2 regions of the Paraburkholderia sp. BR10882 genome follow, and region 2 is predicted to be linked to the other one. Evidence: predicted binding sites of a transcription regulator. Region 2 holds the regulator's gene; the other holds the start of a gene.
What was found. The regulator FliA, encoded in region 2, starts transcription of late flagellar genes. The targets are predictions, from matches to a motif close to CTAAAGTTTNNNNNNNNNNNGCCGNTA.
Positions count from the first base shown of each region.

Region 1: the regulator FliA is predicted to act here: its motif matches at 9,551-9,577, upstream of fliD (flagellar filament capping protein FliD).

Region 1 covers NZ_JBFPKP010000002.1:880,813-892,846, reverse strand. Annotated here, with positions in the region: gene aepX (phosphoenolpyruvate mutase) at 1-413, opposite strand, end outside; gene AB3X99_RS09065 (methyl-accepting chemotaxis protein) at 831-2,378, shown strand; gene AB3X99_RS09060 (peptidoglycan D,D-transpeptidase FtsI family protein) at 2,597-4,381, shown strand; gene AB3X99_RS09055 (DUF4148 domain-containing protein) at 4,390-4,746, opposite strand; gene AB3X99_RS09050 (Crp/Fnr family transcriptional regulator) at 4,866-5,618, opposite strand; gene AB3X99_RS09045 (acyl-CoA synthetase) at 5,792-7,462, shown strand; gene AB3X99_RS09040 (hypothetical protein) at 7,774-8,091, shown strand; gene AB3X99_RS09035 (YigZ family protein) at 8,893-9,486, shown strand; gene fliD (flagellar filament capping protein FliD) at 9,644-11,086, shown strand; gene AB3X99_RS09025 (DUF2964 family protein) at 11,406-11,651, shown strand; gene AB3X99_RS09020 (hypothetical protein) at 11,677-12,034, opposite strand, start outside.
Region 2 covers NZ_JBFPKP010000011.1:91,844-103,877, forward strand. Annotated here, with positions in the region: gene flgC (flagellar basal body rod protein FlgC) at 1-226, opposite strand, end outside; gene AB3X99_RS25790 (flagellar basal body protein) at 315-830, opposite strand; gene flgA (flagellar basal body P-ring formation chaperone FlgA) at 1,078-2,379, shown strand; gene flgM (flagellar biosynthesis anti-sigma factor FlgM) at 2,560-2,904, shown strand; gene AB3X99_RS25805 (flagella synthesis protein FlgN) at 2,955-3,398, shown strand; gene AB3X99_RS25810 (RNA polymerase sigma factor FliA) at 3,571-4,302, opposite strand; partial or broken gene AB3X99_RS25815 (MinD/ParA family protein) at 4,658-5,440, opposite strand; gene flhF (flagellar biosynthesis protein FlhF) at 5,433-7,538, opposite strand; gene flhA (flagellar biosynthesis protein FlhA) at 7,835-9,934, opposite strand; partial or broken gene flhB (flagellar biosynthesis protein FlhB) at 10,090-11,262, opposite strand; gene AB3X99_RS25835 (DUF3443 domain-containing protein) at 11,503-12,034, opposite strand, start outside.

The sequences.
Region 1 (12,034 bases), on a different contig from region 2:
TCGCCGCCGATGAAACTGTTGGTCTTCGGGAACACCTTGTCTTCGATGCACACGCCCGCAATACCGCGCTGCTCCAGCTTGCGCACGAGACGGCGCACGTTGTTGAAGTTGCCGTAGCCGGTGTCGCCGTCGAGCAGGATGGGCAGGTCGCTCGCGTCGGCCATGAATTCGAGGTTGTCGACCACCTGGGTCCAGCTCGCCTCGTTGTTGTCGCGCACGCCGAACTGCGCGGAGATCGAGAGGCCCGAGCCCCAGATCGCCTTGAAGCCCGCCTCGCGCGCGATGCGTGCGGAAAGGCCGTTGTGCGCTTCCATCAGGAATTCGAGTTCGTTGCTGGTCAGCATCTGGCGCAGCCGCGCGCTGCGCGATGTGGCAAGAGCGGCGGGGACCAGGGCGGGTTCGCGTGCGTTCATTCTTGTTGCTCCAGTGGACGTCATGCGGGCCGCAGCGGGGCTGCGCCGTGTGCGTCGCATCGTTGGTAAAGGTCCTTCATCCCGGCTTGATCGCAAGCCTCGAAGTCAGGCAGGCCGGGGGCAAAGTCGCGACTATATCGGAAATGATTCCTATCCGCAGTCGATCCCTGCAAAGAGTGGCAAATCATGGAGTTGCTGTGAAATTTGTGGCTTTTGTCGGCGCGTTCGCAGGCGTTTCAGCAGCGCGTCATATGCGCCAGATCAAGGACTTTGATTTGTATGAAGAAAAAGCTGCCTAAGCAGGGTTCCCCCTGGGTCTCGCGCACGTTTGCGTGGGCCGTAAACACAGTCTGGCGGCAACGCATCGCCAGTCGCACCGCTCCTGCCCTGTGAAATATCCGACCGACCATGCAGAACATGACCCTCAACAAAAAGCTCCGCTCGATGATCGCGATCCTCTGGATCGGCCTGCTGTTGATCGTCGCCTTTGGCGCCTGGCAAAGCCGCGAAGCGATGATCCGCGAGCGGCGCGCGCAGCTCACCACGCTCGTCGACGAAGCGACGAGCATCGCCAACTACTACTACGGGCTCTCGCAGCGCAACGTCATGCCCGAAGCCGACGCCCAGAAGCAGGCGCTGACCGTGATCGGCTCGATCCGCTACAGCACCGACGGCTATCTGAGCATCAACAACTCGCAGTCGGTCATGCTGATGCATCCGATCAAGCCCGAGCTCGACGGCAAGAACCTGAGCGACTTCACCGACCCCGCGGGCACCCATGTGTTCACCGGGCTCGTGAACGCCGCGAGCGGCCCGAACGGCGGCTTCCTCGACTACCTCTGGGCCAAGCCCGGCCACAGCGAGCCCGTTCCCAAGCTGAGCTTCGGCCGCCGCTTCGTGCCGTGGGACTGGGTGATCGTGACGGGCATGTACATGGACGACGTGCGCGCCGAGTTCTACGACAGCCTGCTGCGCTGGCTCGCCGTGACCTTCCTGCTGGGCGGGGCCGCCACGGCCGTGATGGTGCTCGTGGTGCGCAGCGTGCGCAGCAGCATCGGCGGCGAACTGGAAGGCGCGGTGGACGCGGCCAATCGCATCGCCGAGGGCGACCTCACCTTGCGCCTGCAGGTGCAGGGCACGAACGAGACCAGCCTGATGCGCGCGCTCGCGACGATGCAGACGGCGCTCGTGCAAACCGTCTCGCGCGTGCGCAGCGGCGCCGAAAACATCAACGTGGGCGCGAACGAGATTGCGGCTGGCAACACGGATCTCTCGCAACGCACCGAGGAACAGGCGGCGGCGCTCGTGCAGACCGCGTCGAGCATGGATCAGATGACGGCGAACGTGCGCCAGAACGCGGACAGCGCCCAGCATGCGGCGTCGCTCGCGAGCCAGGCCGCCGACGTCGCGACGCGCGGCAGCGCCGTAGTCGACGACGTCGTGCGCACGATGGGCGACATCACAACGAGCTCGCAGCAGATCGGCGACATCATCGGCGTGATCGACGGCATTGCGTTCCAGACCAACATCCTCGCCCTGAACGCCGCTGTGGAAGCGGCGCGCGCGGGCGAGCAAGGCCGCGGCTTCGCGGTGGTGGCCGCCGAAGTGCGCAGCCTCGCGCAGCGCTCCGCCACCGCTGCCAAGGAGATCAAGGCGCTGATCGAAAAGTCGACCGGCACCGTGACCGAAGGTCAGCATCTCGTGACCAACGCAGGCGCGACGATGACCGAGATCGTGCAGTCGGTGCGACGCGTGCACGAGATCCTCGAAGAGATCAGCAACGCTTCGCGCGAGCAGAGCGCCGGCATCGAGCAGGTCAACCGCGCCGTGGGCGAGATGGATCAGGTGACGCAGCAAAACGCGGCGCTCGTGGAACAGGCCGCAGCCGCCGCCCATTCGCTCAAGGATCAGGTGAGCGTGCTGCGCGAGTCGATCGCGAGCTTCCGCTTGCCCGCGCACGCGTAACGCTGTCGCCACGCCGGCTCGCCGCCGGTTCGCCGCCGGTTCGCCGCCGGTACGCATGTCTACCCGCCGGGCCGCATTCGCGGCCCGGTTCGCTTTGCGCCTCCCCCGCTCCCCTCACCGCTCGCGCGCCCAATTGCCTCGCGGCCGTGCGCACCCATCATTTCAATTCAATTACATCATGTTTACAATGTGATTCTGCCTTCCACCCCGCCTTGCCGATGATCCGTTCCAGGAAACCGCCGCGCGACCCGCACGCCACCGCGACCCGTCACCCGATGCTTGCGCCGCGCCTGCCCGCGTGGCGCTCGAAGTTCATCGTGTTCATCACCTTCGCGGCCTTTGCAGCGCTGGCCGGGCGCGCGTTCTGGATTCAGGTCGCCAATCACGGCTTTTACGTGAAGCAGGGCCAAAAGCGCTACCAGCGCACGCTGGAGCTCGACGCGATGCGCGGGCGCATCGTCGACCGCAACGGCGCGCTGCTGGCCGTGAGCCTCGCAACTTTCGAAGTCTGGGCGAATCCGCGTCTTCTCGATGCCGCCGCGCACGCGCCGCTCGCGCGCCTGCTCGACATGCCGCTCGCGGAACTGGACCGGCGCGTTGCCGGCGACCGCTCCTTCGTGCTGCTCAAGCGCCAGGTGGACGCCGACACCGCCGCGCACATCGACGAGATGGGCATGGGCGGCATCACCCTGATCGCCGACTCGAAGCGCTATTACCCCGAAGGTGAATCGGCGGCGCACGTGGTGGGCTTCACCGACATCGAAGACGCCGGCCAGGAAGGCGTGGAACTCGCCGCGAACGCGCGCCTGCGCGGCACGCCGGGCCAGCGCGAGGTGATCCGCGACCGGCTCGGGCGCGTCGTTTCGGAGCCGAGAGAGCGCGTGCAGCCACGCAACGGCGACACCGTGCAGCTCACCATCGACCGCCGCGTGCAGCAGCTCGCGTACACGCAGCTCAAGGCGGCCGTGGCGAAGAATCATGCGGAAGCGGGCAGCGTCGTCGTGCTCGACGCGCAGAACGGCGAAATCCTCGCGCTCGCGAACTGGCCGTCGTTCGATCCGAACGACCGCGCGCGGCTCACGGGCAAGCAGCTGCGCAACCGCGCCGTGGTCGACACGTTCGAGCCCGGCTCGACCATCAAGCCCGTGGTCGTTTCGCTGGCGATGGACCTGCACAAGGTCAACGCGAACACGCTCATCGACACCTCGCCGGGCACGTACCGCATCGGCCCCGCGACGATCCACGACACCTCGAATCATGGCCGCATGACTGTGGCGGAGGCGATCCAGAAGTCGAGCAACATCGCGCTCGCCAAGCTCGCGCTGAACCTTCCCGCGCAAACGATCTGGGACAAGTATCAGGAGTACGGGCTCGGGCAGCGGCCCGGCGTCACGTTCCCGGGCGCGGCGCCGGGCCGCGTGCGGCCGTGGGCGCGCTGGCGCCCCATCGAGCAGGCGACGATGGCATATGGCTACGGCCTGTCTACATCGCTATTGCAGATGGCGCAGATCTACACGGCCTACGCCGGCGACGGCACGCTGCATCCGGCCGCCCTCCTGCGCGAAGCGCCGGCCGGCGCGGGCGGTGCCTCCGCGTCGGCGGCGCGCGCGGTCACGACGCCGGCCACGGCCGCCGCCATGCGCAAGATGCTGGAGATGGCGACGAGCGACGGCGGCACGGGGCGCGCCGCGAATGTGGAAGGCTATCGGGTGGGCGGCAAGACCGGCACAGCGCGCAAGCAGATCGGCGCGGGCTATGCGAAGAACCGCTATCGGGCGCTGTTCGTCGGCATGGCGCCGATGAGCGCGCCGCGCGTGATCGTCGCGGTCATGATCGACGATCCGGCGGGCAAGGCATTTTATGGCGGCACGGTTGCGGGGCCGGTATTTTCGGGTGTGACGGCCGGCACACTCCAGTTGCTCGGCGTGCCGCCCGATGTCGCGGCCGGCCCCGAGAGCGCCAAGGGTGCCAGCGGCACCCGGGCCGGCTCAGGGCGCGGTTAGCGCCGCAATCAATGGTGGCGATACGCGGGCGGCGGCTCGCTGCCCGACACGGCGGGCGCCCCCGCTTCTGCATTGGGTGCGGGCGGCGCGCCGTAACCCGATTGCGCGACCTGCTCCTGCGCCAGACGCGCTTCGTTGGCGCGCTTTTCGGCGAGCCGGCGCATGGCGCTCTGCACATCTTCCGGATACGTGGCATCGTTCGCCGAAGCCGGGTTGTAGCCCACCGACTCCAGATCGACCAATTCCTGCAGCACCTGGGCCCGCGTCACCGGACCGTTGTGCGTGCTGGTGGATTGACCGAACGAGACCGCCGGAACGATCGCCATCATCGACACCAGCGCCGCGCGCAGCATTGCGTTTCTCACCATGCTCTCCGTATGAATTCGATGAGCAAAGTCTACGCAGCGCGGCCATGCGTAAAAACCGGCTAGCGAGGGAGAGAGTCTTCCATTCCTCGCAAGATTGATAAGGAGTTCTGCGGTCCTCAGATCTGGTCGCGGCCAAATGCGCGCAGCCCGTCGAGATCGAGCACGTCCACGCGGTTATACGAGAGCGCGACGAGCCCCTGGCGCTCGAGCGTCTGCAGGGCCTGATTGATCCGTTGACGCGACGCGCCCGCCAGCATGCCGATCTCCTCCTGCGAGATGTCGAGCGCCCGCCCCGTCTCGGGATAAAGATCGGGATTGAACATCTGCGCGAGCGACTGCGCGACGCGCGCATCGACGTCGAGCAAGCGGCTGTTCTGGATCAACGCGATGAACTCGCCCATGCGGTTGTTGAGCTGATGGATCACGAAACGGTTGAACGGCAGGCTGCAATCCATGAGCCGGTGGAACGTCTCGGTGGCGACGGACATGACGAGCGACGGCTGCAGCGCGATCACGTCGTACTTGCGCGGCTCGCGCTTGATCACGCTCCCCTCGCCGAACCAGCCGCCATGCGGCACGCCCGAAAACGTGCAGCCGCGCCCCGACGCATTGAAGATCGCCAGCTTCACGAGGCCGGAACTCACGCCGAGCCACCAGTCGGAGGGCGCTTCGCGCGCGGCGACGATCGCGCCCGCGGCATAGCCCTGCGCATGCGACGACGCCAGCACCCACTCGCGATGCTCGGGCGCGAGCCCGCGGAACCACGCGTAGCGCTCGAACAGCGAGGCAAGACGCGCGGCGTTGGCGGCGTCGATGCGCTCGCCTTCGCGCCAAGAATCGCGGGCGGGCGGTGTCCCGTCCGGGGGCATAATGGATTGCGACATCGCGCTTTCCTGGGTTAGGTCAATCTTTGGGTCGATCTTGTCGGGCGGACCGTGCGTCGCGGCCCGCTCTGTCGCGCCGGCGACAGACTGTCATGCGCGGCCCTGCTACGGTAGCGCGAATCCTATCGACACACCAATAACCGTTCGGAGACACCGCCATGTTGCACCCCTACGAAGAAGGGCTCGCGCAACGCGAAGCCAATTATGTGCCGCTCACGCCGGTCGATTTCATCGCCCGCGCCGCTGAGGTCTATGGCGAGCGCCTGGCTGTGGTCCACGGCGACGTCCGCCGCAACTGGCGCGAAACCTATGCGCGCACGCGGCGGCTCGCGAGCGCGCTCGGTCAGGCGGGCATCGGCCGCGGCGACACCGTGGCGGTGCTGCTGCCCAACATCCCCGCGATGGTCGAGGCGCACTTCGGCGTGCCCATGCTCGGCGCGGTGCTCAACACGCTCAACACGCGACTCGATGTCGCAACCATGCTGTTCATGCTGCGCCATGGCGAAGCGAAGGCGTTGATCGTCGATACCGAATTCGCGGCGCTCGCGCAGCGCGCGGCGCTCGAATTCCCCAACCTCGGGATCATCAGCGTGGCCGACATCGCGCCCGCGGACCCCGAGTACTTCCCGCGCGCCACCGACTACGAGGCGTTCCTCGAGCAAGGCGATCCCGAGTTCGCCTGGGAGCCGCCGCGCAACGAATGGGACGCCATTGCGCTGAATTACACGTCGGGCACGACGGGCGACCCCAAGGGCGTGGTCTATCACCATCGCGGCGCGTATCTCAACGCGGTGAGCAATATCCTCGAATGGGACATGCCCAAGCACGCCGTGTATCTCTGGACGCTGCCGCTCTTTCATTGCAACGGCTGGTGCTTTGCGTGGACCGTCGCCGCGCGCGCGGGCGTGAACGTGTGCCTGCGCAAGTTCGACGCGAGGCTCGTGTTCGACCTCATTCGCAGCGAGCGCGTCACGCACTATTGCGGCGCGCCCATCGTGCAGGGCGCGCTCGCCGACGCACCCGCAGAGTACCGCGAAGGCATCGCTCACACGGTGTGCACGATGGTGGCAGGCGCGCCGCCCGCGCCGGCCGTGATCGCGAAGATGAAGGCGATCGGCATCGAACTCACGCATGTCTATGGTCTGACCGAGGTGTACGGCCCCGCTGCCGTATGCGCGGTACAGGCGGGCTGGCAGACGCTGCCCGACGAGGAGCAGGCGCGCCTCGCCGCACGCCAGGGCGTGCGCTATCACCTCCAAAGCGGCGTCAGCGTGCGCAATGCGCAGACGATGGAGCCCGTACCCGCCGACGGCGAAACGCTCGGCGAGATCATGTTCCGCGGCAACATCTGCATGAAGGGCTACTTGAAAAACGAGCGCGCGACGGAAGAGGCGTTCCGCGGCGGCTGGTTCCATACGGGCGACCTCGGCGTGATGACGCCCGACGGCTACGTGCGCATTACCGACCGCAGCAAGGACATCATCATCTCCGGCGGCGAGAATATTTCGAGCATCGAGGTGGAAGACACGCTGTATCGCCATCCGGCCGTCGCGCTCGCCGCCGTCGTGGCGATGCCCGATCCGAAGTGGGGCGAAGTGCCTTGCGCGTTCGTCGAACTGCGGCCCGGCGCGAGCGCCACGGCCGAGGAAATCATCGCGCACTGCCGGCTCTTTCTCGCGCACTTCAAGGTGCCACGCGCCGTGCGATTCGGCGAACTGCCGCGCACGGCCACGGGCAAGATCCAGAAATATGAGTTGCGCGCGCAACTAGGTTCGCAAAGCGCGATCGACGTGGCTGGTGCAACACCCGCGCCGAAAACACCTCGGTAAGAACGACATCGGGGCCTGCTGGCCGGTAGACGTGACGCATTCAGGCGGCCCGCGCGGCCTGAATGTAACGTCAGTTGACACCCCGACCCCCTGTGGCTCGGTCGCGATTGTCAGGTGCGGCGCTTAATCCTTTCTGCATCAAGGGTCAACTGTCAAAGCAGCCTTTCTCGCATGAAGAATCGTATGAAACGAAAGCTTACAAGTGGTCACGTTTTCCTCCGCTTCGGGCCGATAAGCTTTGAACCGTGGTCGCAACACAAAGGCATCCCGATGCCGCGTGACTGACGACGCAACCAACGAGGAGGTAACTCATGAACACGAAGAGCTGGAAGACCCCCGCCCGCGCCATCGCCGCAGCACTGATCGCCGGCGGCGCATTGATGGGCGCATCGAGCGCCTTCGCTCAATCCGCACCGTATGGGCTGCGTGCCGAATCGGCGCCGCAATACGGTCAACCGCACATGATGCCGGTGGACGCGCACGTCTCGATCGGCTGGCACGAGAACCGTTATTACGACGGCCACCGCTATTGGGAACACGACGAGTGGATGCACCATCACCCGCACGATCCGGGTCCCCCGCGCTACCGCGAGGACGACCATCGTCCGCCGCCCCCGCCGCGTTACTGATGCGCGTGATGCGCGCGTGATCCAGGGGCCGCCTTCTCTGGAGGCCCCTGAAGCGGCACACCGAGGCCGGTCTTCCCTCAAGGGAGACCGGCCTCGGCGCATTTCGGCGCCTTACTTCAGCACGCGCGTGCGAGCGCATGGATATCGTTCGGCATGCATAACAATGTGAGCACGATGCCCGCCACACGGCGTATCCGGCCTGCCGTGCCGCGCGCCGGCTGCGGCCGGAAAGGCAGATGTCAGTAATTGCAGGTAATGCGGAGGTGTTGCCGGCCGCACGGCGCGCGGGTAACGTTGATGGGCGTTTCGTTCCCCGGAGCGCACGGTGTATTCTCATTGCCCGGCCAGCGATGGCCGGGATTTTTTTGCGCACGAATGAGAACACTAGCGCCCTTCGGGTGTCACGCGCACCAGGTTTTTTTTCCGATTGCGGCCGCAATTTTGCGGACGTAAGGTGGGATTGCCTCTTGAGAACAGGCGAGCCTTGTGACCCCCGGTCGTGACACAGTCCGACCGGGGATTTTTTTGGCTTCTGTGCTTTGGAGAATCGCGTCTGCCGGAACATGCAGCGGCGCCGCGAGAGAAGGAACGATGACGGATCACCGAATGAGGAGTTCGGCTTCGCTCCAGCCAGAGCTAGATCCGTCATGCCGTGCATTATCCGGGCTGAAGGCCGGGGCGTCACTAGCATCCGGCGCAAAGAACCATTACGCAAACTGGCAAGATATGGGGACGGACGTCGAAAGCCGGCCCATGAGCATCGGTTAACATGGGGGTTTCGCCAGCAGTGCCACCCCGCTTGTGCCAACTTTCACCCTCGCCCATCCCGTCACCGCGGCACTCGATGTCCGCAAGAGCCGCTTCATCGCGCACGCCATTCCCGTTGCCGACCGCGAAGCGGCCATGGCCGAAATCCGCCGTCTGCGTGACGAACACCCCACCGCCACGCACGTTTGCTGGGCGCTGCTTGCGGGCGGCCAGTCCGGCATGTCCGACGATGGCGAACCCTCCGGAACCGCCGGGCGCCCGATCCTCGAAGTGCTGCGCCATCACGACCTGGACGGCGTACTCGCCGCCGTCGTGCGCTATTACGGCGGTGTGAAGCTCGGCGCGGGCGGCCTCGTGCGCGCCTATACCGACGCCATTGCCAGCGCCCTGCAGGGGGCCGAGCGCGTCGAGCGCATTGCGCAGGCGCGCCTCACCGTCGAACTCGGCTATCCCGACGAAACCCGCGTGCGCCACTGGATCGACCAGGAGCAGTTCACGCTCGTGCAAAGCCAGTACACCATGACGGTCCGCCTCACGATCCAGTTGCCCGCCACCGCCGTGGACGCCGCGCGCACCACGCTCACCGATCTCACGCAAGGCCGCTCGGGCTTCCCCGAGCCCGTTTGAAGCGGGCGGCTAGCCGCCGCCGCAGTGCCGATCGCGCACTTTTCAAAAACTTTTCATTTCTTTCATAAAGTTTCATGAAAGCTTGCCGTAATGAAAGCATGGCCGCGCATTCGCGCGTTCCGTCGACTCGACGCACCAGAACGAACGGACTTCTTTCATGGCAAGCACGATCACGAACACCACGACCGCCAGCACGAACAGCGCGCTGAGCGACGCCGCCCAGTCGATCATCAGCGGCGCGACCAACTCCGCACTTGACGTCAACCAGCTCGTCAAGGCGCTCGTCAACGCGAAGATCGCGGGACCGAGCGCCATCCTCAGTGCGAAGCAGACCGCCAGCAACACGACGCTATCGGCGCTCGGCACGCTGAAGTCGGCGCTCGCTTCGCTCCAGACCGCACTCGAGCCGTTCAAGGATGGCGCCGCGCTGCAGCGCTTCACCGTCACGACGAGCGAGAAGGACAAGGGCTTGAGCGCGGTGGCCGGCAAGAACGCCGTGGCGAGCAGCTTCACGGTCGAAGTCGATCGCCTCGCGACAGCGCATAAGCTCGCCTCGGACAGCTTCGACACGGGCGAGACGCTCGGGGAAGGCAGCCTCGACATCGCGATGGGCGGCAAGTCCATGCATCTGACGATCGCTGCGGGCAGCAACAAGCTCACCGACGTCGTCGCGGCGATCAACCGGGCGAAGGACAACCCAGGCGTCACGGCGTCGATCGTCAACGGCGCCGACGGCCAGCACCTCGTGCTGACCGCGAACAAGACCGGCGCGGCCAACGCGATCGACGTGCAGGCGGGCGCGGGCGTCGACACGCGGCTCGCTTCCTCGCAGATGCGCGAAGTCGAGGCAGCCGGCGACGCCGAGCTGCGCATCGACGGCACGCGCGTCACGAGCGCGAGCAACACGCTCGAGGGCGTGGTGAGCGACATCACGATCAAGCTTGCAAGCGCCTCGGTGGGCACGAAGCAAACGCTCACCGTCGCTCCCGACACCGAAGCGACGGGCACATCCATCCGCGACTTCGTGAAGGCGCACAACAGTTACGTCGATGCCCTGAACGGGCTGACCTCCTATACGGCCGCAACCGGTTCGACGAGCGCGCAGGCAGGCGCGCTGCTCGGCGACTCGATCGCGCGCACCCTCGCGGCGAGTCTGCCGGCGCTCGTTTCGGCGGGCGTGAAGGGCAGCGACGGCGTGACCCATTCGCTGGGCGAGATCGGCATCAAGCTCGACAAGAGCGGGAAGCTCGAGATCGACGACGAGACGTTCAAGAAGGCGCTGCAACCGGGCAACAGTGCGATTGCGGCGCTGTTCGGCAGCGGCGGCCTGACCACGAAGCTCAACAGCGCCATTACGCCTTACGTGCAGTCGAGCGGCATCATCGAGCGGCGCAGCACGGCCATCAACAAGGAACTCGACGACATCAAAAAGCAGTCGTCGATGCTCGATGTGCGCGCAACCCAGCTCACTGCGAAATTCAATCGCCAGTTCACCGCGCTCAATAACCTCATGTCGATCATGAACAACAACCAGCAATATCTGACACAGCTCTTTGGCGGTGCAAACAGCGCGGGCGCCCTCGCGACGAATCACAAATAAGGCTTGAATACGCCGTGATCGACGCTAGCAAACGTCGACGGCAGACAAAAAAAAGGCCGCCGAGTGAATCGGCGGCCAACAGGGGACGTGAAGAACAACCGCGAATCGAACTATCGAATCGACCCGACCGCTCCATCATGGCGAGCCAAAATTAAGACAAACTTAAACGCGCGCAAAAAACGATCGGGAATTCCGGCGCGTGAGCGCGCAGGCAATGGAAAGAACGCGTAATAATGGGCTGGCTATACTTGATCTGGTCCGCGCCGCGCAGTCATTCGCGCCCGCATGACCGTCTTCTACCCAACCCGGAAGAGCCGCCATGTTTGATCGACTGCATCGGTTTATGGAAGGCGCAGGTCCCGAGCGGCGCCATCGCGTCTGGAGCAAGGTGCGCATTTTCGTGGCCGCAATGGGCACGCTCGGCTCTGCCGCCGGCATCGCCATCGCGGTGGTCGGGCTCATCAACTTCGACCACCAGAAGGTGATTGCCGGCGTGGCCGTCATCATCGTCTGCACGGCGATCTACGTGTCGATCCTCGTGCGCGACCGCAATCGCGCCGACTAACGCACGCCGCCCGGGCGTCGCTGCCTCACTGCAGGTTCTGGCCGTCGCGCGTGACATGCACGGCGGTCGCGCCCACGTAGTCGGCGCGAATGCTGTCGCCCACCTTGATCGATTCGAGCGGCACGTCCGGCGGCGCCACCACCACGACCGTGCGGTTCGGTCCGCGCAGCGCGACCTTGCGGCTCTTGCGGTCGATCTTCTCCACCGTCGCGATCACCTGCACGCTACGCGCCGTCGCCGTCATGCCACCGGAAGCGGGCGTGGTCGCGACCGTATCGACGCGCGAGCGGATGCCCCTCGTAGCCAGCTTTTCGGCACGCAGCAGCAACGCCTCCTTGTAGAGGATGTTCACATGATCGCCGGGCTTGAGCTTGCTCACATCG
Region 2 (12,034 bases):
CCACCACGCCGGTCACCCTGACGCCGCCCACCTGCTGGCCCGAGGCCGTGCGCGCGCCGCCGAGCGGGTTCACTGCGAACACGACCTGCTTCGCCTTGTACGGCTGGCCGTCGGGGCCGGTCGTGCTGTCGGCGTTGGCGAGGTTGGACGCCGTCACGTTCAGGCGCTGCGATTCCGCCGTCATGGCGGAGCCCGCAACGCTGAAGATGTTCATCAGGGATGGCATGGTTTCGTAGACCTCACATCAGGTGCGCGTCACGCGCGCGTTGGTCGTTCATGGCTTCGTTACTGCGTCTTCCGGTTGCGTGCGGCGATCAGCTCGAACCCGAGGTGATCGCGGAGAGCATCGTCTTGATCTGCTGCGAGACCACCGTCATGCCCGACTCGAAGTGCAGCGCGTTGTCGGCGAACTGCACGCGTTCGGTGTCGAGATCGACCGTGTTGCCGTCGAGCGCGGGCTGCACCGGCGTGCGATACATGAGCTGGCTCTTGTAGGTGTCGGCGGGGCCGCCCGTCGGAATCAGCTTCGCGTCGCCGGCCATGTGGCCCGACTTGGTCGACGCCATCTGCATGCCGCTCGTCACGCCCGCGGGCTGCGCCATGGCGAGCGGCTGGGCGTTGCCGCCCGAGGTGGCCTTCATGCCCACCGTGCCGCCGGCGCCCTGCTGGCGCAAAGCGCCGGCGAGCGACGCCGCGAAGTCCACGTCGCGCGCCTGGTAGCCCGGCGTGTCGGCGTTCGCGATGTTCGAAGAGATCAATGCCTGCCGCGTGGCGCGCACATCGAGCGCTTCGCGCCCAAAGGCGAACTCGGCATCGAGTTTGTCCAGCATCGGGCGTTCTCCGTGAAACGAAAAAGGATTCGGCGTGAGCGCGGCGGGCTCGCCAGGCGGCGGGGAAACCGGCGCAAACGTTAGGCGCGTGGTCCGAAGGCCTTTGCGCATGGAGTGGAATATTAGGCGGGGGTGGCAAGAACCAATCGGACGAATAGCCGGTAAAGCGCCCCTCTATTCGACGCAAGCGCGCGGGGGGCGCCGCCTAGAATGCGAGGCGTGTCAATGCAATCGATGGAGAACGACAATGCCGCAGACTGCCCCTTTCCGTAGGCCGCACGCCGGCCTGGAGCGGCGTGCGCGCGCGCTGTCGTGGCGCGCGTCCTGGACATGCGTGCTGGCCTGCGCCCTTGGCAGCGCGCTCTTTGGCGGCACGCTCGCTCATGCACAAACTCCGGCGCAACCTGAAGCCGCCGGCAGCCAGATCTTCATTGCGGGCCCCGGCGACCGCTCGGGCGCCGACGCCGCGCAGATGAACGCGATGCTCGCGAGCAATGTGAAGAAGCCCGCCGCGGCTGTGGCCAGCGTTGCTCCCGCCAATGAGGCCGCACCGTTGCGCGCGGCCAGCTACGCCGATCTGAATTCGCGCGGCGTGCCGGAGGATGCACGCGCGGGCGTCGAGTCGAACGGCATGATCACGATTCCGGGTCCCGGCGAGCGCGCGCCCCAAGGCGACGCGCCGCGCATCGTCACGGTTCCCGCGCCGGGCGCGAGCGCCCAGCCCATGCGCGTGCCGGCGGCCAACGCGAACAATTCGGGCACGCTGCAGCGCGTGAACCTGTCTACCGCACCGAACCGCGTCGCCCCGGTGGTCGTGGACGCCGGCGCGGCGACGCTCGCGAAGCCGGTTGCCAGCGCAAGCGCCGGCGCGCCGCCGAATCCCAATACCAGCGCCGTCGCCACGAACGTGCAGGCCACGCCGCCGGGCCAGCAGGACGGCGAATCGATCCGAGCCGCCGCGCTCGCCTTCCTGCAGCAGCAGTCGGCAGGCTTGCCGGGCCACGTGAGCATCACGGTCGCGCCGGTGTTTCCGCGTGGCCTCGCAGGCTGCACGTCACTCGAGCCGTTCATGCCGCCGGGCGCGCGCACCTATGGCCACACGACCGTGGGCGTGCGCTGCATCGGCGCGAAGCCGTGGACGCTCTATGTGAGCGCGCGCATTGCGGTGGACGTGACCTACTACGTGGCCTCGCGCCAGATCGGCGCGGGCGAAGCGCTTTCGGCCGCCGATTTCATGCCGCGCGCGGGCGACCTCGCGAACCTGCCGCAGACCATCATCACCGATCCCAACCAGGCGACCGGCGCCGTCGCGCTCGCCCGGATTTCCGCGGGACTGCCGCTGCGCACCGACATGCTGCGCAGCGCCGCCTCGGTGGTCATCGGCCAGACGGTCAAGGTGATTGCCGTGGGCAGCAACTTCACGATCTCCGCCGAGGGCAGCGCGCTCAACAACGCCGAGCCGGGCCAGCAGGTGCGCGTGCGCACGAGCGGCGGCCAGATCATCTCGGGCGTGGTCAAGGACGCGGGTACCGTGCAGGTGCAGATCTAGGGCCGTAAGCGCTGGCAAGGGCCGGATCAGGGCGCGCCGAGCCCCGTCCGGCGGCCCGATCCGGCCGTCTCCGGCTTTGTGCGTCAGCACACGTAACAGCATGTAACGGTGGGATTTTTCGGCTAAAGTTCGGCCCGACCTGTGCCGTTATCAAGGTCAAATCGATCAGGAACGCCCATCGTGAAAGTTGACTCCTCCACCCGCAATGATCCGCGCACGCTGCAGGATGGCCTCGCGCGCTCGCAAGCCGATTCGACCGGCGTAAGCACCGACACCGCTACCACCTCCGGCGCGGCAGTCGGCACGATCGCCGCCGCTCAAGGCGGCGCGAACGTGAGCCTGTCGTCGCTCTCGTCGACGATGCGCTCGCTCGCGGCGAGCGGTTCCGCCGACATCGACACGGCGCACGTGCAGTCGATCAAGGACGCGATCCGCAACGGCACGTTGCAGATCGACTCCGGCAAGATCGCCGACGGCGTGATCCAGACCGCGCGCGACCTCATGAAGCCGACGTCGGGCAACTGACGCCCGATGCGCGAGCGCCGCGCAAACCTCGCTTTTTTTGGTGCCTTGCAATGAAAGATGCCCTGTTGGCCACACTGATCGACGAACACGCCACGGTCGAGGCGTTCGCGTCGCTGCTCGCCTATGAAGAGAAGGCGCTCGTGTCGGCCGATGGCATGGAGGCGCTCCCGCAAATCGTCGAGCAGAAGACGACGCTCACGCAGCGTCTCGCGGGCCTCGAAAAAGCGCGCGACGCGCAACTGGCCGGCCTCGGCCTGCCGGGCGGCCGCAAGGGCATCGAAATGGCCTGCGACGGCGACGCGCGTCTGGCAAGTCAGTGGGCGCTGCTCAAGGGGTCGACCGAGCGCGCGCGCCGCAAGAATCTCACCATTGGCATGATGATCCGCACGCGCATGGAGCATAACCGCCGCGCGCTCTCGATCCTGCGCGGCGAAACGGGCAACGGCTCGATGCTGTACGGTCCCGATGGGCGGTTGCCGGCGTTCGGGCTGTAAGCGCGCGTAGATCGTCCGCCAAAGTCAAAAGCCGAAGCAGTGATGCTTCGGCTTTTTTGTTTTGCGCGAGTCCAGTCCACCAACAAAAAAGCCGGGGCGCTCTCGCACCCCGGCTCTGTCATTGCAACTTTAGTCCCGCTCGCGCTGGCCGCCGCGCGCGCCGTCTACCGCCTCAATTCTCCTGGCCGGCCCACGACATCTCGCGCAGCCGCGTGCGCAGTCGCGCCACAGCCTGGCTGTGCAGCTGGCACACGCGCGACTCGCTCACCTCCATCACCGCGCCGATTTCGCGCAGGTTCATGCCGCGCTCGTAATAGAGCGACATGAGCAGCTTTTCGCGCTCGGGCAGCCGGTCGATCGCCTCGATGAGCGCGCCGCGCAGGCTGTCGTCGAGCAGGGCCGAAAGCGGGTCCGAATGATCGACGCAGTAGCGGTCGAGGAACGGTTCGTCCTCGGCGGAGCGGTCGAAGTCTTCGTAGTAGATGAGCTGGCTGCCATGCAGTTCCTGCAGCATGCTCTGATACTCGTCGAGCGGCATGCTCAGATGCTCGGCGATCTCCGTCTCGCTCGCCGAGCGCCCGAGCCGCTGCTCCACCTTGTGCACCGCGCTTTCCACTTCACGCGAGGTGCGGCGCAGGCTGCGCGGCAGCCAGTCGTTGCTGCGCAACTCGTCGAGCATTGCGCCGCGAATGCGCTGGCTCGCGTAGGTCTCGAACTGCGCGCCCTGATCTTCCTTGTAGCGGTTGGCCGCGTCGAGCAGGCCGATCATGCCGGCCTGGATCAGGTCGTCGAGGTCCACGCTCGCCGGCATCTTGGCGACGAGCTGCAAGCCGAGCCGTCTGACGAGCGGCGCGTATTTCGCGAGCACGTCGGCCTGCGAAATTTTTCCTTGAGCGTTATACATCGTGCTCTCCACTTCTCATCTCCCTGTTGGCGTCGTCGTGCGCACGTCAGACGTGCTGCGGCGACGTCCGCTGCGCGGGCGTATCGGTCCGCCAGCCCACATGGGCCGGAGCGGACGCGGATGTTGCGTTGGGTGCGGGATGCACACCCGTCACGGCCGCTACGAACGAATCGGCGTTCGCGGCGAGCGTGCTGTGTGCGGCGTTTGTTGCTTGGGTAGCGTGGGGCTGGACGCCGGCTTGCGGCGCGCCGTCCGGATCGTCGACGGGTGCGTGGCCCGCCGCTTCATGTTCTTCGTCCTTCGCGCCGAACAGTGCATTGGCGCGTGCCGTGGCCGGCGAGCACGCCGAGACCGCGGGTCGCATCGGCCAGTGCGGCAGCTCGGCGGCCACGTGGCGGAAATCACGCGCGGCGGCCGTCGACGGAAACGCATCGACGATGCAGCGCGCAAGCCTGAGCGCCTGCGCCATGTGCTGATCGGCGGCGACGCTTCCGGCGCTGTCGAGCGACACGCTCAGGTAGCGGCTCGCCACTCCTGCGAGATTCTCGATCGCGGCCTGCGCGTCGCTCGCGTTCGCCACATGATTCGCGAGCACGCGAAACTGCGCGATCGCATGCGCGAAGTGCAGCCGTTTCATGCACGCGTAGGCGTCCGTGATCGACTGCGCACCGATGCGCATCACGATCAGCACATCGTGCGCATGCATGGCGAGCGGCGAAAGCGCGCCATCGGCGTCGAGCTGCGCGTCGATCAGTACGATGTCCGCGGGGCCCGAAATGACCTTCTGCAGCTGGGCGGACGTGTACTGCGCGCGATTGTCGCGCGAGGCGGCCAGCACGCCGAAGCCGAGCGCATGGCGGCCCACGGCTTCGTCGAGCGTGCGCTCGCCGCGCACGACGGCGGCGAAGTTGCCTGCGCCGCGCACACCGCCCACCAGCGCACAAACCGAGCGGGGTCCCAGACACTCGTCGATCACGAGCACGTCCTTGCCCTGCGCGGTGAGCGCCGCCGCGAGATTGACCACCGTGGTCGTGCGTCCGGGCGAACCTGCACCGCCCGTCACCGCGACCACGCGCGAGCCTTCACGCGCGAGAAGCCGCCGCAGCCCTTCAGCTTGATCGATTACGAACTTATCCAAACCTGACCTCGGGAGCCTGCGAATTCGTACGCGTCGAGAGTGCCGACAGCAGCGCCGGGATATCGTCTTCGTGCGGCACGAACGGCGAACTCTCTCGCGGAATGCAGAAAGCGCTGCGGATCAGGAAGCGGCGCGTCGCCACGTAAAGGTTCTCGGGGACCTTCTGGCCCGTCGAGACGTAATGCACCGGCAGCTTGTAGCGCAGCACGGTGTCGAGCGCGCTGCCGAGGTTGGTCGCCTCGTCGAGCTTGGTGAGGATGCAGCCCGTGAGCGGCGCGTTGTCCGGGCCGCTCTGGTAGGCCTGCACGACTTCGTTGAGCGTGTCGCCGTGGTTGGTCGCCGAGAGCAGCAGAAGGCGCTGCACCGGGCGGCCCGCGCCGCACAGCATGGCGATCTGGTCGGCCACGGCGCGGTCGCGCTGGCTCATGCCGATCGTGTCGATCAGCACGATGTGCTTGTTCTTGAGTTCGGTGAGCGCGAGCTGGAGGTCCGCGCCGTCACGCACCGCGTGCACCGAAACGCCGAGGATCTTGCCGAAGATGCGCAGTTGCTCGTGGCCGCCGATACGGTAGCTGTCGGTGGTGAGCAGCGCCACCTTGCTCGCGCCGAAGCGCATCACGCAGCGCGCGGCGAGCTTCGCGGTGGTCGTGGTCTTGCCCACGCCCGTCGGGCCCATCAGCGCGAACACACCGCCGCGCTCCATCAGCGCCTGTTCGTCTTCGAGCACGGGGAGGTTCGATTCGAGCACCGACTGGAGCCACTCCATGCCGGCCTCTTCGGTCTGCACGTCGGGCAGCCGGTCGATCATCATCTTCACCAGTTGCGCCGAGAAGCCTGCGGCGAACAGCTGCTTGGTGAGCGCGCCCTGCACCGGGCTGCGGCGCTGGCGCTCGCCCCACAGGAGGCCCGCGAACTGCTCTTCCATCATGCCGCGCATGGAGGCGAGCTCGTTCATCACGGTTTCGTTGACGACCTGCTCGATGCGCGCGCGGATCGCTTCGCTCACGCTTTGCGCCGCATCGGCGCCCTGCGCATTGCGGCTGCCGGGCGCGGGGCCCGCGGCTTCCGGACCGTGGCCGAGGCGCTGCGCGGCGCGGCGCGCGGCGACATGAGCGGCCTCGAGCGCCCAGTCGGGCGTGCTGGCGTCAACGTCGGGCGGCAGCACCGGATCGGCGACGCTGCCAAGGCCGCGCGCGGCGGCGGTGGCAGGCGTCATGCCCGGCACGCGCGGCGCGTTCTGCTGGTTCGCGATACGGCGGGCGTGGTCGATCAGCCAGGGGTTCGATTCGGCCATGGTGCGCGGCGCGTCGCTCGTCTGCGCGGCGGCGGCCTGTTCGAGCCGCGCTGCGGCTTCACGTGCGGCGGCCTGGGCGTTGGCGTTGGCGGCCGGCGCCGTGGACGCAAACGATGGTGCAAAGGCCGGCGAGGCGAGCGACTCGGTCGCGGCCTGCAGCGCCATTTGCAGCGGCGAATGCGCATGCGGGACAGCTTGTTGCGATTGGGCGGCCTGCATCGCGGATTGCAGCGTGGGCGGCATCGCCGATTGCGCGGCCTGCTGGCCTGCCGCGGCGCGCGAAGAAGGCGACGAAGCCGAAAGCGGCGCAATGGCGGCCGACGCGGCCGCCGCTTCCTTGCCGAGCGAGACGGCGGTGTCGGCGGCCTGGTCGCCATCGGCATCGGCGTCGGCACTCGCGCTGCCGTTTTCGGCGCCCACTTCCGGGCTCGCGCCGAACACCGACGAGAACACGTCCGGCATGCCGCTCGCGTAGGGGTTCGCACCGCCCACCGGGGCGGCGAGCGCCGCGGGAGCGGCGCCAGGCGCGCTGCGCGGCGTGCGCGACATCTGCGTCATGGCGGCGGAGGGCTGCGCGAACGGGGCGCCTTGACCACTTTGCGCCACGAGGCCACCCAGGCCTTGCGCGGCGGCAGCATCGGCCGGCGCGATCGCCGCGAGATCGCGGTCCGCGAGCGCGACGATTTCGACGCTGCCGTCGTCGAGCGTACGGTTCGACAGAACGACGGCGTCCGCACCCAACGCTTCGCGTACGAGCCGTAACGCGTCGCGGCTGGTGCCACCGATGAATTTGCGAATGTTCAAGCTAAGCCCCTGATGAGGTGAGCGGCCAATGCCGCCGCCGGTCGTCTGTTGCTGGAATGGCGCTGGATTGCTGCCGGCCTGGCGTCCTGTGCAAGGCCTTTTCCGATGTTGGAATTATTTCGAAGGTGAGCCCCCCATGATCGATGGATCAGGGCGGAGAAATGCGGGCAATTCGCGGAATCGGTGGCGGGGCTGCGCACAGGCAAAAATTACGTGCAGAAAGGCTCGCACGCGGCGCGGCTAACGAAAAAGCCCGCAAGAAGCGGGCTTTTTCTCGTCCAGATGCGGCAGCGCGATCAGTGCGCCCCGATCACGTTCACCACCTTCACGTTGCGCGTATCGGGCACCTCGGCATACGACAGCACCTTGAGCTGCGGCAGACTGCGGCGCAGGAAGCGCGACAGCATGGGCCGCAGCGCGTGCTGCACGAGCATCACCGGCGCGAGACCCAGCGCCTGCTGACGCCCCATCGCCTGCTCGGTCTGCGTGAGCAGCGTGTGCGCGAGACCCGGTTCGAGGCCGGGGTTCGGGCCGGAGGTGAGCGTCTGCGACAGCACGCGCTCGAGGTTCGCGTCGAGGCCCATCACCTGCATGTCGGCGTTGCCGGGGAACCATTGCTGCGTGATCGCGCGGCCGAGCGCGATGCGCACCGCCGCCGTCAGATCGTGGGCGTCGGTGATGCGCGGCGTGTGCTCCGCGAGCGATTCCATGATCGTGCGCATGTCGCGGATCGGCACGCCTTCTTCCAGCAGGTTCTGCAGCACCTTCTGCAGCGTCGTGACCGGCAGCACCTTCGGCACGAGGTCGTCCACGAGCGAAGGCGTGTCCTTCTGCACGCGCTCGAGCAGCGCCTGGACTTCGCGGCGCCCGAGCAGTTCGGCCGCGTGCATGACGACGAGGTGATTCAGGTGCGTCGCCACCACCGTGCTCGAATCCACCACCGTGTAGCCGAACACCTGCGCCTGCTCGCGCACGTTCGAATCGATCCACACGGCGGGCAGGCCGAACGCCGGGTCCGTGGTCGGCGTGCCGGGCAACACCGCGCTCACCTGGCCCGGGTTGATCGCGAGCCACTGGCCCGGGTAGGCCTCGCCCGTGCCCACTTCCACGCCCTTCAATGCAATCCGGTAGGCGTTCGGGCGCAGCTCCAGGTTGTCGCGAATATGGATGACGGGCGGCAAGAAGCCGATTTCCTGCGCGAACTTCTTGCGGATGCTCTTGATGCGCTTGAGCAGCTCGCCGTCGGTGTTCTTGTCGACGAGCGGAATGATGCGGTAGCCCACTTCGAGGCCGAGCGTGTCGATGAGCGCCACGTCGTCCCAGGTCGCCTCGGCGTTTTCTACGGGCGCAAGCGCGGCGGGCGCGGCGTCGGCGATCACGGCGCTCGCCTTCTTCGCTGCGGCGTTCTTCTTCAGCGTGCGGCCGAGCTGGATCGCACCGCCGCCGAGCAGCAGAAACGCAAAGTGCGGCATGCCCGGAATCAGGCCCATCATGACGATGATCGCGCCCGTGATCATCAGCACGCGCGGGTTCGTGAAGAGCTGGCCGGTGAGCTGCGTGCCGATGTCTTCGTTGGTCGCCACGCGCGAGACGATCACGCCGGCCGCCGTCGAGATGACGAGCGACGGAATCTGTGCGACGAGGCCGTCACCGATGGTCAGCAGCGTGTAGGTCTCGCCCGCCGAGGCGAGCGGCATGCCGTGCTGCACGACGCCCACGATCAGGCCGCCCACGATGTTGATCACCATGATCAGCAGGCCGGCGATGGCGTCGCCGCGCACGAACTTGCTCGCACCGTCCATCGAGCCGTAGAACTCGGCTTCCTGGGCAATCTCGCTGCGGCGCTTGCGGGCCGCTTCTTCGTTGATGAGGCCCGCGTTCAGGTCGGCGTCGATCGCCATCTGCTTGCCGGGCATCGCGTCGAGCGTGAAGCGCGCGGACACTTCGGCGATACGGCCCGCGCCCTTCGTGATCACCATGAAGTTGATGACCATGAGGATCACGAACACCACGATACCCACGGCGAAGTTGCCGCCCACGAGGAAGTGGCCGAACGACTCGATCACCTGGCCCGCTGCCCCCGGGCCGGTGTGGCCTTCGAGCAGCACGATACGCGTGGAGGCCACGTTCAGCGAGAGCCGCAGGAGCGTGGAGAACAGCAGCACGCTCGGGAACGCCGCGAAGTCGAGCGGCTTCATGGTGTACATGCTGACGAGCAGCACCATCACCGAAAGCGCGATGTTGAAAGTGAACAGCAGATCCAGCAGGAACGGCGGCAACGGCAGGATCATCATGCCGAGGATCATGCAGATCAGGATCGGTCCCGCCAGCGCGCGCAGATTCGTGCTTTGCAGCATCTCCGGGCGCCGCGCGAGGAAACCGGTGCGGGCGTTCATTCTGTTGCTCCTTCAGTGCCGTCGCGCGCCGGATTGTCATCGGCGCGGCCAGCGGTATTCGATGCGTTGTTTGCGTTCGCCGCGTTCGCTGCGTTCGTGGAATTTGCCGCGTTCGCGCGACTGGCGGCCTCGGCGGCCGCGCGCTCCTCGGGGGTGAGGGCTTCGTCGGCTTCGCTGGCTTCGTCTTCGTCGCTCATCGCGCCCTTGTCCATTTCGGGTGGCACGTCGAGGTCGGTCGGCTCCATCGGCACGTCGCCGCCATGCTCGCGAAAGCGCTTGAGCTGATAGACCCACGCCAGCACCTGGGCGACCGCGCCGTAGAGCGGACCCGGAATTTCGCGGTTGATGTCGACGTTGTAATAGAGCGCGCGGGCGAGCGGCGGCGCTTCGAGCAGCGGCACGTTGTTCTCGGTCGCGATCTCGCGGATGCGCGCGGCCACGAGGTTCACGCCCTTGGCGACGACCTTCGGCGCGCGCATCTCGCCATCGGCGTACTTGAGCGCGACGGCGAAGTGCGTCGGGTTGGTCACGACCACGTCGGCCTTTGGCACCTGAGTCATCATGCGGCGGCGCGCGGCGGCGCGCTGCTGCTGGCGAATGCGCCCCTTCACGTGCGGATCGCCTTCGTTTTCCTTGTGCTCGCGCTTCACTTCTTCCTTGGTCATGCGCAGCTTGCGGTAGTACGACCAGAGCTGGTACGGCACGTCGAGCGCGGCGACCACGAACATGCCGGCGACCGTCATGCCGCAGCACACGCCGATCAGATGCATCGCGTCGGCGAACGCGCGCGGCGCAGGCTGCATGGCGAGCCCGAGAATCTCGTCGCGCCGGCTCCACAGCGCCCAGCCGCCGATCACGCCCACCACGAGCGTCTTGGCGAGCGACATGCCGAGCTGGATCGGCCCGTTCACGGAGAAGATCCGCCCGAGCCCCGACATCGGATTGAGGCGGCCGAAGTTCGGCTGCAGCGCCTTCGTCGAGATGAGCCAGCCGCCGAGCGCCATCGGCGCGAGCAGCGCGGCGAGCCCCGTGAGCGCGAGCACCGGCATGAGCGCCATGAGACCTTCGCGCGCCGCGACGCCGGCGCCGATCAGCATGCGGCTGGTTTCGAACGCCCCCGCGTGATTGAACGAGAACGCGCCGCGCATCATGGCTTGCAGATGCTCGCCGATCGTGCCGGAGAGCATCCACGTGCCATAGAAGCCCGCCGAGAGCAGCGCGAATGTCGCCAGCTCCCGGGAACGCGGAACCTGCCCCTCCTCCCGCGCCTTTTCGAGGCGCTTGGGAGTGGCGGATTCGGTTTTCTCGAGGTCGCTGTCCTCAGCCACGCATGCTCCGGTCGCGGGCACGCGCCGCTCGTCGCGGCTGCGCGGCTGGCGCGCGCCCTTTTTCAGTGACAGCGATTATTGCCGCGCAAGCCAAGCGGCGATTGGCGGAGTAGGACGGGGAAATCAGGGTATTTCGGCCGATGGAACCGGGGCGGCATCATCGGCGAACGCCGGCACACGATGCGCGCGCGCTCGCGGGCCGCCAACTTCACGGCCTACGCACCCTCAGCGCCCGCGATTTCAGAACGCGACGAACGGCGCCTTGCCGCCGGACGCGCTCATGTCCATGCCGTAGTACACGTAGCGGCCATAGAAGAACGACAACCCCAGGTCGAGCGCCGCCGCCGACCCGAGCTGCCCCGCCAGGTTGTTGGCCGCATAGTTAGCGCCGCTGCCGAGCAATGCGTTCGCGTTCGCGACATTGAAGGTCGCGGTGCCCGTCGTTGCGCCGTTATTGGACGCGAGTGCAGCGCTGAAGGACTGGGTGGACGTAGGGCAATAGAACGTGCCGAGATTGCCGCCGCACTGCGGCAGGGCGCTGTCGACGAAGAAGATCGCGTTCGAACCCGAGTCGAGGAAGGTCTGGAGCGTGCGCCCGTTGAAGGTGGAGCTGAGCCTGCCCCACGAGTCCGTGTTGTAGCTTTGCGCGGCGGTCATCGCGTTGTTCGACTGCGTACCGATGCCGAACACGAGCGTGCCCGTCGCACTGGGCGCGCCGTTATCGGATACGGGGGCCATCTCGAGGATCACGCCGTTGCCGTCCGTGCCGAAC